DNA from 2 places in the Serinicoccus shuyuelongi genome. Region 2 is predicted to be linked to the other one. Evidence: predicted binding sites of a transcription regulator. Region 2 holds the regulator's gene; the other holds the start of a gene.
What was found. Region 2 encodes LexA, which represses DNA repair genes until DNA is damaged. Its sites were predicted from a motif close to TCGAACANNTGTTCGA; they were not measured.
Positions count from the first base shown of each region.

Region 1: a site for LexA is predicted at 2,059-2,074, ahead of ACI3EY_RS03520 (DUF222 domain-containing protein). Genes of this name have one in related genera too.

Region 1 covers NZ_JBJFZU010000002.1:694,880-699,288, reverse strand. Annotated here, with positions in the region: gene ACI3EY_RS03535 (ammonium transporter) at 1-389, opposite strand, end outside; gene ACI3EY_RS03530 (o-succinylbenzoate synthase) at 511-1,533, opposite strand; gene ACI3EY_RS03525 (VOC family protein) at 1,628-2,038, shown strand; gene ACI3EY_RS03520 (DUF222 domain-containing protein) at 2,155-2,868, shown strand; gene ACI3EY_RS03515 (HNH endonuclease) at 2,906-3,559, shown strand; gene ACI3EY_RS03510 (GNAT family N-acetyltransferase) at 3,525-4,067, opposite strand; gene ACI3EY_RS03505 (DUF7010 family protein) at 4,142-4,409, shown strand, end outside.
Region 2 covers NZ_JBJFZU010000005.1:12,295-16,703, reverse strand. Annotated here, with positions in the region: gene ACI3EY_RS07780 (Sir2 family NAD-dependent protein deacetylase) at 1-586, shown strand, start outside; gene ACI3EY_RS07775 (PRC-barrel domain-containing protein) at 642-1,004, shown strand; gene lexA (transcriptional repressor LexA) at 1,071-1,790, opposite strand; gene ACI3EY_RS07765 (LysM peptidoglycan-binding domain-containing protein) at 2,051-2,437, shown strand; gene ACI3EY_RS07760 (hypothetical protein) at 2,445-3,080, opposite strand; gene ACI3EY_RS07755 (glycoside hydrolase family 65 protein) at 3,155-4,409, opposite strand, start outside.

The sequences.
Region 1 (4,409 bases), on a different contig from region 2:
GTGACCCAGATCGGCACGAAGATCGACCAGGAGACGAAACGGGTGCGGTCGGCGACCGCGCCCGAGATCAGGGCCACCGTGATGATGGCGAAGGTGGCGCCGAAGCCGATGCCGATCAGGTCGCCGGTGCCGACCGAGCTGGCCAGGCCGAAGTCCGGCACCGGGTTGCCGAGCACGCCGCCGAGCAGGGCCGGGCCGGCGGACATCCCGTATCCCCAGAGGACCCAGACGACACCGACGAGCCCGATGGAGACGAAGGACATCATCACCATGTTGATGGAGGCCTTGGCACGCGCCAGGCCTCCGTAGAAGAATGCGAGACCCGGCGTCATGAGCAGCACCAGCGCTGCCGACACCATGATCCAGACGTCAGTGGTCGAGAGTTCCATCTTTCTGCCTCCTTGTGGGGTGGTGCGACGGAACCCCCCGTGTCACGCCGTCGGGGTGGGGGTGCCATCACCGTGACGCCCAGTCAAGTCGCAGGATGTTTCGGGGAACAGACAGATGGTGTTACGACTGTGTTGCCCAGGTTTCCGTCGCGTAAATCTTTGCTGAACGAGTGAGCCGCTCCCGCCACCAGGAGTCCCGGCCCGGTTCCACGCAATATGCCGCCAGCCGCTCCCGCGACACCGCGCCCCGGGTCGCGTCGGCGCGGGAGACGTCGATCCTGCCGTCGACCGGGAGCAGCGGGGCGGGCACCACGTCCTGCTCGAGCAGCGCGGCGGTGCCCAGTCCGCAGTCGTGCTCCAGCCGGGGCAGCGCCGCGGCCAGCCGCACCCCGAGCGCCAGCCCGACGGAGGTGTCCAGCGCGGAGGAGACGACCGCGGGCAGCCCGGCCCCCTCGACGACGCGCGTCGCCCTAGCCACCCCGCCCAGCGGCGCGACCTTGACCACCACCAGGTCCGCGGCGCCCATCCGCGCCACCCGCAGCGGGTCCTCGGCCCGGCGGATCGACTCGTCCGCGGCGATCGGCACGTCGACGCCGGCCCGTGCCAGCGCCAGCCGCAGCTCGGCGAGCTCCTCGACGCTCGCGCACGGCTGCTCGGCATACTCCAGGCCGACCGCGGAGAGGGCGGTGAGCGCCTCCACCGCCTGGGCGAGCGTCCAGGCACCGTTGGCATCGACCCGGATCCTGGCCGTCGGCCCCAGCACCGCACGGACCTCGCGGACGCGGGCGAGGTCGTCGGCGAGCTGCTGGCCGGCCTCGGCGACCTTGACCTTGGCCGTGCGGCACCGGTCGTAGCGGGCCAGCACCGGACCGACCTGCTCGGGGGCGAGCGCGGGCACCGTGGCGTTGACCCCGACCTCCGTCCGCACCGCCGCGGGGAGCTCCCCCCAGCCCGCCTCGATCGCCGCCCCCAGCCAGCGCGCCGCATCGGCATCGGAGTACTCGGGGAAGGGCGCCCACTCCGCCCAGCCGGAGGGGCCCTCGAGCAGCACCGCCTCGCGGGCCGTCACCCCGCGGAAACGCACCCGCATCGGCAGGCGCACCACGGTGGCGGCGGCGAGCAGGTCCTCGGTCTCGGGGGTCACCCCAGCAGAGTAGGCCCGGATCGCGGACGCCAGGTGTCCTCGCGATGTGCGCCGCCCCTGTCGGACGAGGCGTGCGCACGACACGATGAGGCGCATGACACTCAAGTGGTACACCGTGGTCGTCGACTGCACCGACCCCCAGGCCCTGGCGCACTGGTGGGCGGAGTCGCTGGACTGGACCGTCGTCTACGACACCCCCGAGGAGGCGGTGGTCATCCCGCGGTTCGCCCTGGAGGACGAGCAGCCCGAGCAGGACCTGCAGGCGTGGATGCGCCGCGGCCAGGGCCTGGTCTTCGTGCCGGTCCCGGAGGGCAAGCAGGTGAAGAACCGGCTGCACATCGACCTCGCCCCGCACACCAGCCAGGACCGGGACGCCGAGATCCGGCAGCTGCTGGAGCGGGGCGCCACCACGGTGGACGTCGGGCAGAGCGAGGAGGACACGTTCACGGTGCTGGCCGACCCGGAGGGCAACGAGTTCTGTGTGCTCTCCAGCCGTGACCGCTAGGACGGACACGCCGTGGTGATTCGAACATATGTTTGACTTCACCGCGTGGTTGCGGATATCCTGAGGGAAGAAGGTCGATCGGGGGATCGGCTGTCGGCACCGAGGGGGTGTGGGTCGTGGGACGGACGGATCAGGCGTATGCCGCGTCACCGCTGGCCGACGCGATCGCCTCGTTCCGCACGGCCCTCGCGGGCGCAGACCTCACCGCGCTCGCCGACGACGAGCGGTTGTCGGCGCTGCGCGAGCTGGAGCTGGCGACACGGTCGGCGGCCGCCGTCTCCGTGCGGCTGCAGGTGGACTTCCGGGACAGCCAGGTCGCGGGCCAGGTGCGGGACGGCGTGGCCCGCTCACGGGCGGGCGCCTCGGTGGCCGACGATCTCGCGGCGGTGCGGATGACCTCCCCGGCGATGGCCTCCCGGGAGCTGACCAGCGCCCGGGCGCTGTCGACGGAGATGCCCCGCACCTTCACCGCCCTGCAGGAGGGCAGGATCAGCGGCTTCCAGGCGCGGGTGGTCACCGAGGCCACCGTCTGCCTGTCGACCACCGACCGCGGTGAGGTCGACACCCGCCTCGCACCGCTGCTGACGGGAGCCTCGACCAAGGAGATCGGCGCCCTCACCCGAGGCCTGGTGTACGAGGTGGACCCGGCAGGGTTCGTCCGGAGGGCCCGTCGGGCCGCCGCCGACCGGGGTGTGTCGATCCGACCTGTCCCGGACGTGATGGCCCTGCTCTCCGCCCGGCGGCCCAGGCCGTGGCCTGCCACGCGGCGCTGCACCGGGACGCGGTGGCCCGACGAGCCAGCGGTGACCCGCGGACCCTGGCCCAGCTGATGGCCGACGAGCTGCTGCCCGGCTGACCGGGAGGACCGTGGTCGACGGCATCGACGTCGAGGTCGGTCTGGTGATGACCGACACCGCCTTGCTGGCCGGGACCAACGAGGCGGCCGAACTACAGGGTTATGGGCCGATCCCAGCCGAGCTGGCGCGGGGCCTCCTGCGCCCCTCTGCCACCGGACCGGTCCAGGGCAGTGCGCAGGGTGAGCCCTGCCCCGACGGGATCCGTTGCACCAGCGCTCGGTGCACCCTGGTGCACGGGACGCCCGCGGCTCGGGTGACGTCGGCCGGGCCACCGGCCCTGACCACCACGACCACCCCAGGCGTCGCGAAAGTTGCCAGGGCATGGGTGCGCCGTCTCTACGTCGATCCCGGGACCGGGGTCCTCCGCGACCGCGACCCGCGCCGTCGTCTCTTCACCGGGGGCATCCGGGCGCTGGTCATCGCCCGGGACCGCACCTGCCGCAGCTCCTGGTGCGACGCCCCGCTGCGCACGGTCGACCACATCACCCGCTTCAGCGAGGGTGGGCTCACCACGGCGGACAACGGTCGCGGGCTGTGTGAGCGCTGCAACCTCGCCCGGGAACGGCCCCGGGCGCTGCCTCCACCGCCGGAGCACTACCGGCCCCCGCCACCGCAGCTGCCCGCCTTCGCTACCGGTGACCCGCCCGCCACGCGGCAGCGGTGATCTCGTACCGGACCTCCCCCTGCTCCACCCCGGGCAGCGGGTCGTCCCACTGCCCTTGCCAGGTCCGGACGTGGCGCATACCGAGGTTGCGCATCACCCCGCGCGAGCCCAGGTTCACCGCCATCGTCTCGGCCCAGACCGAACGGACACCCACGGTGTCGAACGCGTGCCCCAGCAGTGCCCGGCCACCCTCGGTGGCCAGCCCGTGCCTCCACCGGTCGCGGCGAACCCTCCAGCCGATCTCCGGCGCACTCCCCCGCACGGGCGCACCGACGTCCGAGTCGCTCCGTCCGAGGTCCCACCACCCGACGAAGGTGTCCCCCTCGAACCCCACCCACCAGCCCAGCCCGAGCGCGTCGGCGGAGGTGTCGGCACACCGCGGCCCCCAGAACGCGTCGATCTCCTCCGGGGTCCTGGCCCTCCCGGTCAGGTACCGCATCACCTCCGGGTCTGCGTCGAGCAGGTGCAGCAGCGGGAGGTGCTCGGCCCGCATCGGTCGCAGCTCCATCCGTGACGTCCGTAACGAAGGTCGGCTCACATCTGCATGCTGGCACGACACCCGGCCCGGCCTAGGTTGACGCCATGGACACCCAGGACTACCTCCGCGAACTCGCCCAGGTGAACCGCAGCGGCTTCGGCTTCCTGCTCGCCTTCGGGGTCACCTGGGGTGTCGCCGCCGTCGTCGGGTGGCGCCTCGGGGACCGGGCCGGTGCCTACGCGGCGCTGTTCCAGGGCATGGTGGGCGTGCCGCTCGGGCTGCTGCTGACCTGGCTGGTGGCGGAGGGGCCCCGTCCGACCGACCCTGCGCTCGGCTCGCTGTCGGTCTACCTCGCTGCGGGACAGCTGCTCG
Region 2 (4,409 bases):
CGTCGCCGACCTCGAGGCGGCCGGGCTGCTGAGCCACGTGATCACCCAGAACGTGGACGGGCTGCACCAGCAGGCCGGCTGTCGACGGGTGCTCGAGCTGCACGGCACCCTGACCCGGGTGGTCTGTCTCGACTGCGGGGAGCCCACCGGACGCGGGCAGGTGCACGAGTGGCTGGACGTCGCGAACCCGGGCTTCCTGGCCCACGTGGACACCGCCGGCGAGGTCCGTCCCGACGGTGACGTCGCCCTGCCCGAGGACCTGGTGGCGGGTTTCCGCACGCCCAGGTGCTCGGTCTGCGGTGGCGACCGGCTCAAGCCGGACGTGGTCTTCTTCGGCGGCTCGGTGCCGCGCGAGCTGGTCGAGGTGGCCTTCGAGCTGGTGCACGAGGCCCGGTGCCTGCTCGTGCTCGGGTCCTCGCTGCGGGTGATGAGCGGCTACCGGTTCGTGCGGCGGGCGGCGCGGGAGGGCATACCCGTGGTGGTCGTGACCCGCGGTCCCACCCGGGGGGACGCCGAGGCCACCGTGCAGCTCGACGCCCTCGTCGGGGACGTCCTGGGTCGGCTGGTCACGGACCTGGGTCGCTAGGCTGACGGCGACCACCCGGCCGGGGCCGGGGGACCGCACGGTCCGGGTCGCCCACGTGCAGGACGAGACGGACGAGGAGGTCGTCGTGGTCAGCTACGAGCAGCTCGGCGAGCTGTACGACGCCGAGGTCGTGGACCAGGACGGTCACAAGGTGGGCCGGCTCGACCAGGTCTACCTGGACAACGGCACCGGGGAACCGGCCTGGATCACGGTGCGCACCGGCTTGCTCGGCGGCCGGAAGATCTTCTGCCCGGTCGCCAACGCCGTCGTCGAGGACCGACAGGTGCGGGTGCCCTACCCGGTGGAGATGCTCAAGGGGGCGCCGGAGATCGCGTGCGACGGGCACCTCAACGAGGACGAGGAGGAGGAGCTCTACGACTACTACGCCGTGGAGGAGGGGCCGGCCCCCTCGGCATGACGCGACGACGCCCGCCCCGGCCAGAGGATGGAGGGGCCGGGACGGGCGCCGCGATCGTGGAGCCGCTCAGACGCGGCGCAGGACCGCCGTCACCTTGCCGAGGATCACGGCGTGGTCACCGTCGATCGGCTCGTAGGCCGGGTTGTGCGGGATCAGCCAGGTCTTGCCGTCCCGGTGGCGGTAGGTCTTGACGGTGGCCTCGTTGTCCAGCATCGCCGCGACGATCTCCCCGTTGACCGCGGTCGGCTGCCGGCGTACCACGACCCAGTCCCCGTCGCAGATGGCGGCGTCCACCATGGAGTCGCCGACCACCTTCAGCAGGAAGAGCTCGCCGTCCCCGACCAGCTGACGGGGGAGGGGGAAGACGTCCTCCACGGCCTCCTCGGCCAGGATCGGGCCACCCGCCGCGATCCTGCCGACCAGCGGGACGTAGGAGGGGCGGGGGCGGTCGTCGCCGATCCCGGTCTCGTCGAAGCCGGCATCCGGCGCGGTCGCACCCTCGCCGTCACCGCGGCGGTAACCGGGGCCTTCGCCGCCGGGGTGCACGACCTCGATGGCGCGCGGACGGTGCGGGTCGCGGCGGAGGAAGCCCTTGCGCTCCAGCATCTTCAGCTGGTGCGCGACCGAGCTCGGTGAGGTCAGTCCGACCGCGTCCCCGATCTCACGCAGGCTCGGCGGGTAGCCGCGGTGGTCGATCGCGTCCCGGATGACGTCCAGCACACGGCGTTGCCGGTTCGTCAGCGCCGCGCCGCCGTCCCGGTCCGGCATCTCGTGGATCGTGGCCATGCTCTCCATCCCCTTGCTCGGGTCCCACCCTCGGCGTCCCTCGTGCGGTCCGGTGCTGAGGCATCGTCCCTGGTCAGAGGGTATGTCAGTGGCGGGTGGTTGAGTCCCTGACATGAATACAGCCTACGGGGGCACGACACCGGAGGCAAACACCTGTTCGGCCCGCGTGTCGACATGCATCGTACGGGTGTGCTACACATGGAACAGACGTGCTATCGGACAGCTGTCCGGTGAGCACCGCCACGAGGAAGGTGATCAGCATGAGCACTGCCACCGCGAGCTTCATCTCCGTCCCGCTGCCCGAGGTCGGGCGCGGATGGAGCACGTCCACCCGCAGGGTGGTCGCCACGTCCCCGGCCGGGACGTCCTCGCTCCACCTGACCCGGCGCGGTCGGTTGGCGATCACGGCCACGGTCGCGCTGGCGGTGGCCGTGCTCGCGGCGACGCTCTTCAGCGTCGGCGTCATGGGCCCGGCGAGCGCGGCGTCCTCCGTCGTCGTGGAACCGGGCACCACGCTCTCGCAGGTCGCGCAGGAGCACCTGCCCGGACTGCCGCTCAGCCAGGCGATCGCCGACATCCAGCAGGCGAACCGCCTGAGCGGTACCTCGATCGCCGTGGGTCAGGAACTCGTCATCCCCGGTCGCTGACCGGTTGTCAGGAGCCGGACGGGCGCGGCGCGTCCACCGGTGTGTCCGAGTCCCCGTCCACGTCGCCGCCCAGCGCGTCCCACACGACGGGCAGCTGCTCGGAGGGCATGAAGTAGCCCGCGAGATGCGGGTCGAACATCAACCCGCCGATGCCGGCCTCGCTGTAGGTCTGAGCCGAGTCGACCACCTCGGCGGGTGCCAGGGCGATCGCCCGTAGGTCCTCGTCCGCGCCGATCATCTCGTTCTGCACGGCGAAGTGCCGGGCCCGCTCCGCGCTGGTGAACGTGAGCAGCATCAGCTGGTCGTCGATCTGGGCCGCTGCGGGAGACTCCGCACCGGGCTCGCCGACCGCGACGAACCACCAGTGACCCAGGTCCATGGTGGCCCGCCAGAGCGCGGTCATCCCCTCCTGGTCGTGCGGTCCCGCGACGCGCGCCGCCAGGATGTCGGTCTCCGTCTCCTCCGGGTCCGCCAGCATCCCCAGTCGGGTGGTGGAGGGCCCCGGGCGAGGGGCCGAACCGTCCGCCGCCGGGTCCGTGCCGTGCTGCGAGCCCGTGTCCTTCTTCGGCCGCCGACCCTCGTAGATCGACTCGCGAGGCTGGTCGGAGTCCCCCTGGAACGGCATGTCGGTCGGGTCAGTCATGCCCCCATCCGACCACAGCGCCCCGCACGGGCCAAGCCGGACGCGGGGCGCCGACCGTCAGCGGCACCTCATCCTCAGGGGTGGGCCGTCGGCGGGTCCTCGGTGTGGGGCCGGTTCACCGGTGCCGAGGGGCCGTCCTCGGCCCCGTCGGTCGCGGACCAGCTGTGCGGGACCACGCCGCTGCGGGACGCGCCGTCCGCGGACCGGTGGGTGGGTATGCCGCTGGCCACCGCGGGCGCCCGCGGGCCGCCTGCGCGCCGGGGCCCGTGCCCGTCGAGCTCCACCCGCACCTCCTCGCTGCCGACATGGACCGTGCTGCCCCGCACGCTCAGGTCGACGGGTCCACCGACCTCGACCGCGAGCAGCACCGCCTGCTGTCCGACGGTGACGCGCAGCCGGGACCCATGCCAGCGCATACGCCAGGTGATCCCGGTCCAGGAGTCCGGGAGCCGCGGGTCGAGCGTCAGCTCCCCGTCGTGGTCACGCATCCCGCCGAAGCCCGCGACCAGGGCGCTCCACACCCCACCGGTGGAGGCGACGTGCACCCCGTCGGAGGCGTTGCCGTGACCGTCCGCGAGGTCGACGAAGAGGCCGGCGTAGAAGTAGCGCAGCGCCAGGTCGTGGTAACCGACCTCGGCCGCGACGATCGACTGGACCACCGCGGACAGGGTGGAGTCCCCGGTGGTGATCGGGTCGTAGTAGTCGAAATCGGCCAGCTTCTGCTCGGCCGTGAAGGCGTCCCCGGCGAGGTAGAGCGCCAGCACGACGTCGGCCTGCTTGAGCACCTGGAAGCGGTAGATCACCAGCGGGTGGTAGTGCAGCAGCAGCGGCCGGGTGTGGGCGGGCGTGGCGTCCAGGTCCCAGACCTCACGCTCCAGGAAGTGGCTGTCCTGGGGGTGCACGCCGACGGTCTTGTCGTAGGGGATGTGCATCCCGTCCGCGGCGTGCTCCCAGGCCGTGACCTCGGACTCCCCGAGACCCAGCCGGGCCATCACCCGGTCGAACTGCCGGGGGTCCGCGTCCCGCAGCTCCCGGACACCCTCCACGGCGGCGCGCAGGTTGAGCTGAGCCATCACGTTGGTGAACAGGTTGTCGTTGACGATCGTCGTGTACTCGTCCGGGCCGGTGACGGCGTGGATGTGGAACTGCCGGGAGCCGTTGCTCTGCCAGAAGCCGAGGTCGGCCCACAGCCGGGCCGTCTCGACCAGGATGTCGACGCCCTGGTCACGCAGGAACTCCACGTCCTCGGTGGCCCGGGCGTACTTCATCAGCGCATAGGCCACGTCCGCATTGATGTGGTACTGCGCGGTGCCGGCCGCGAAGTAGGCC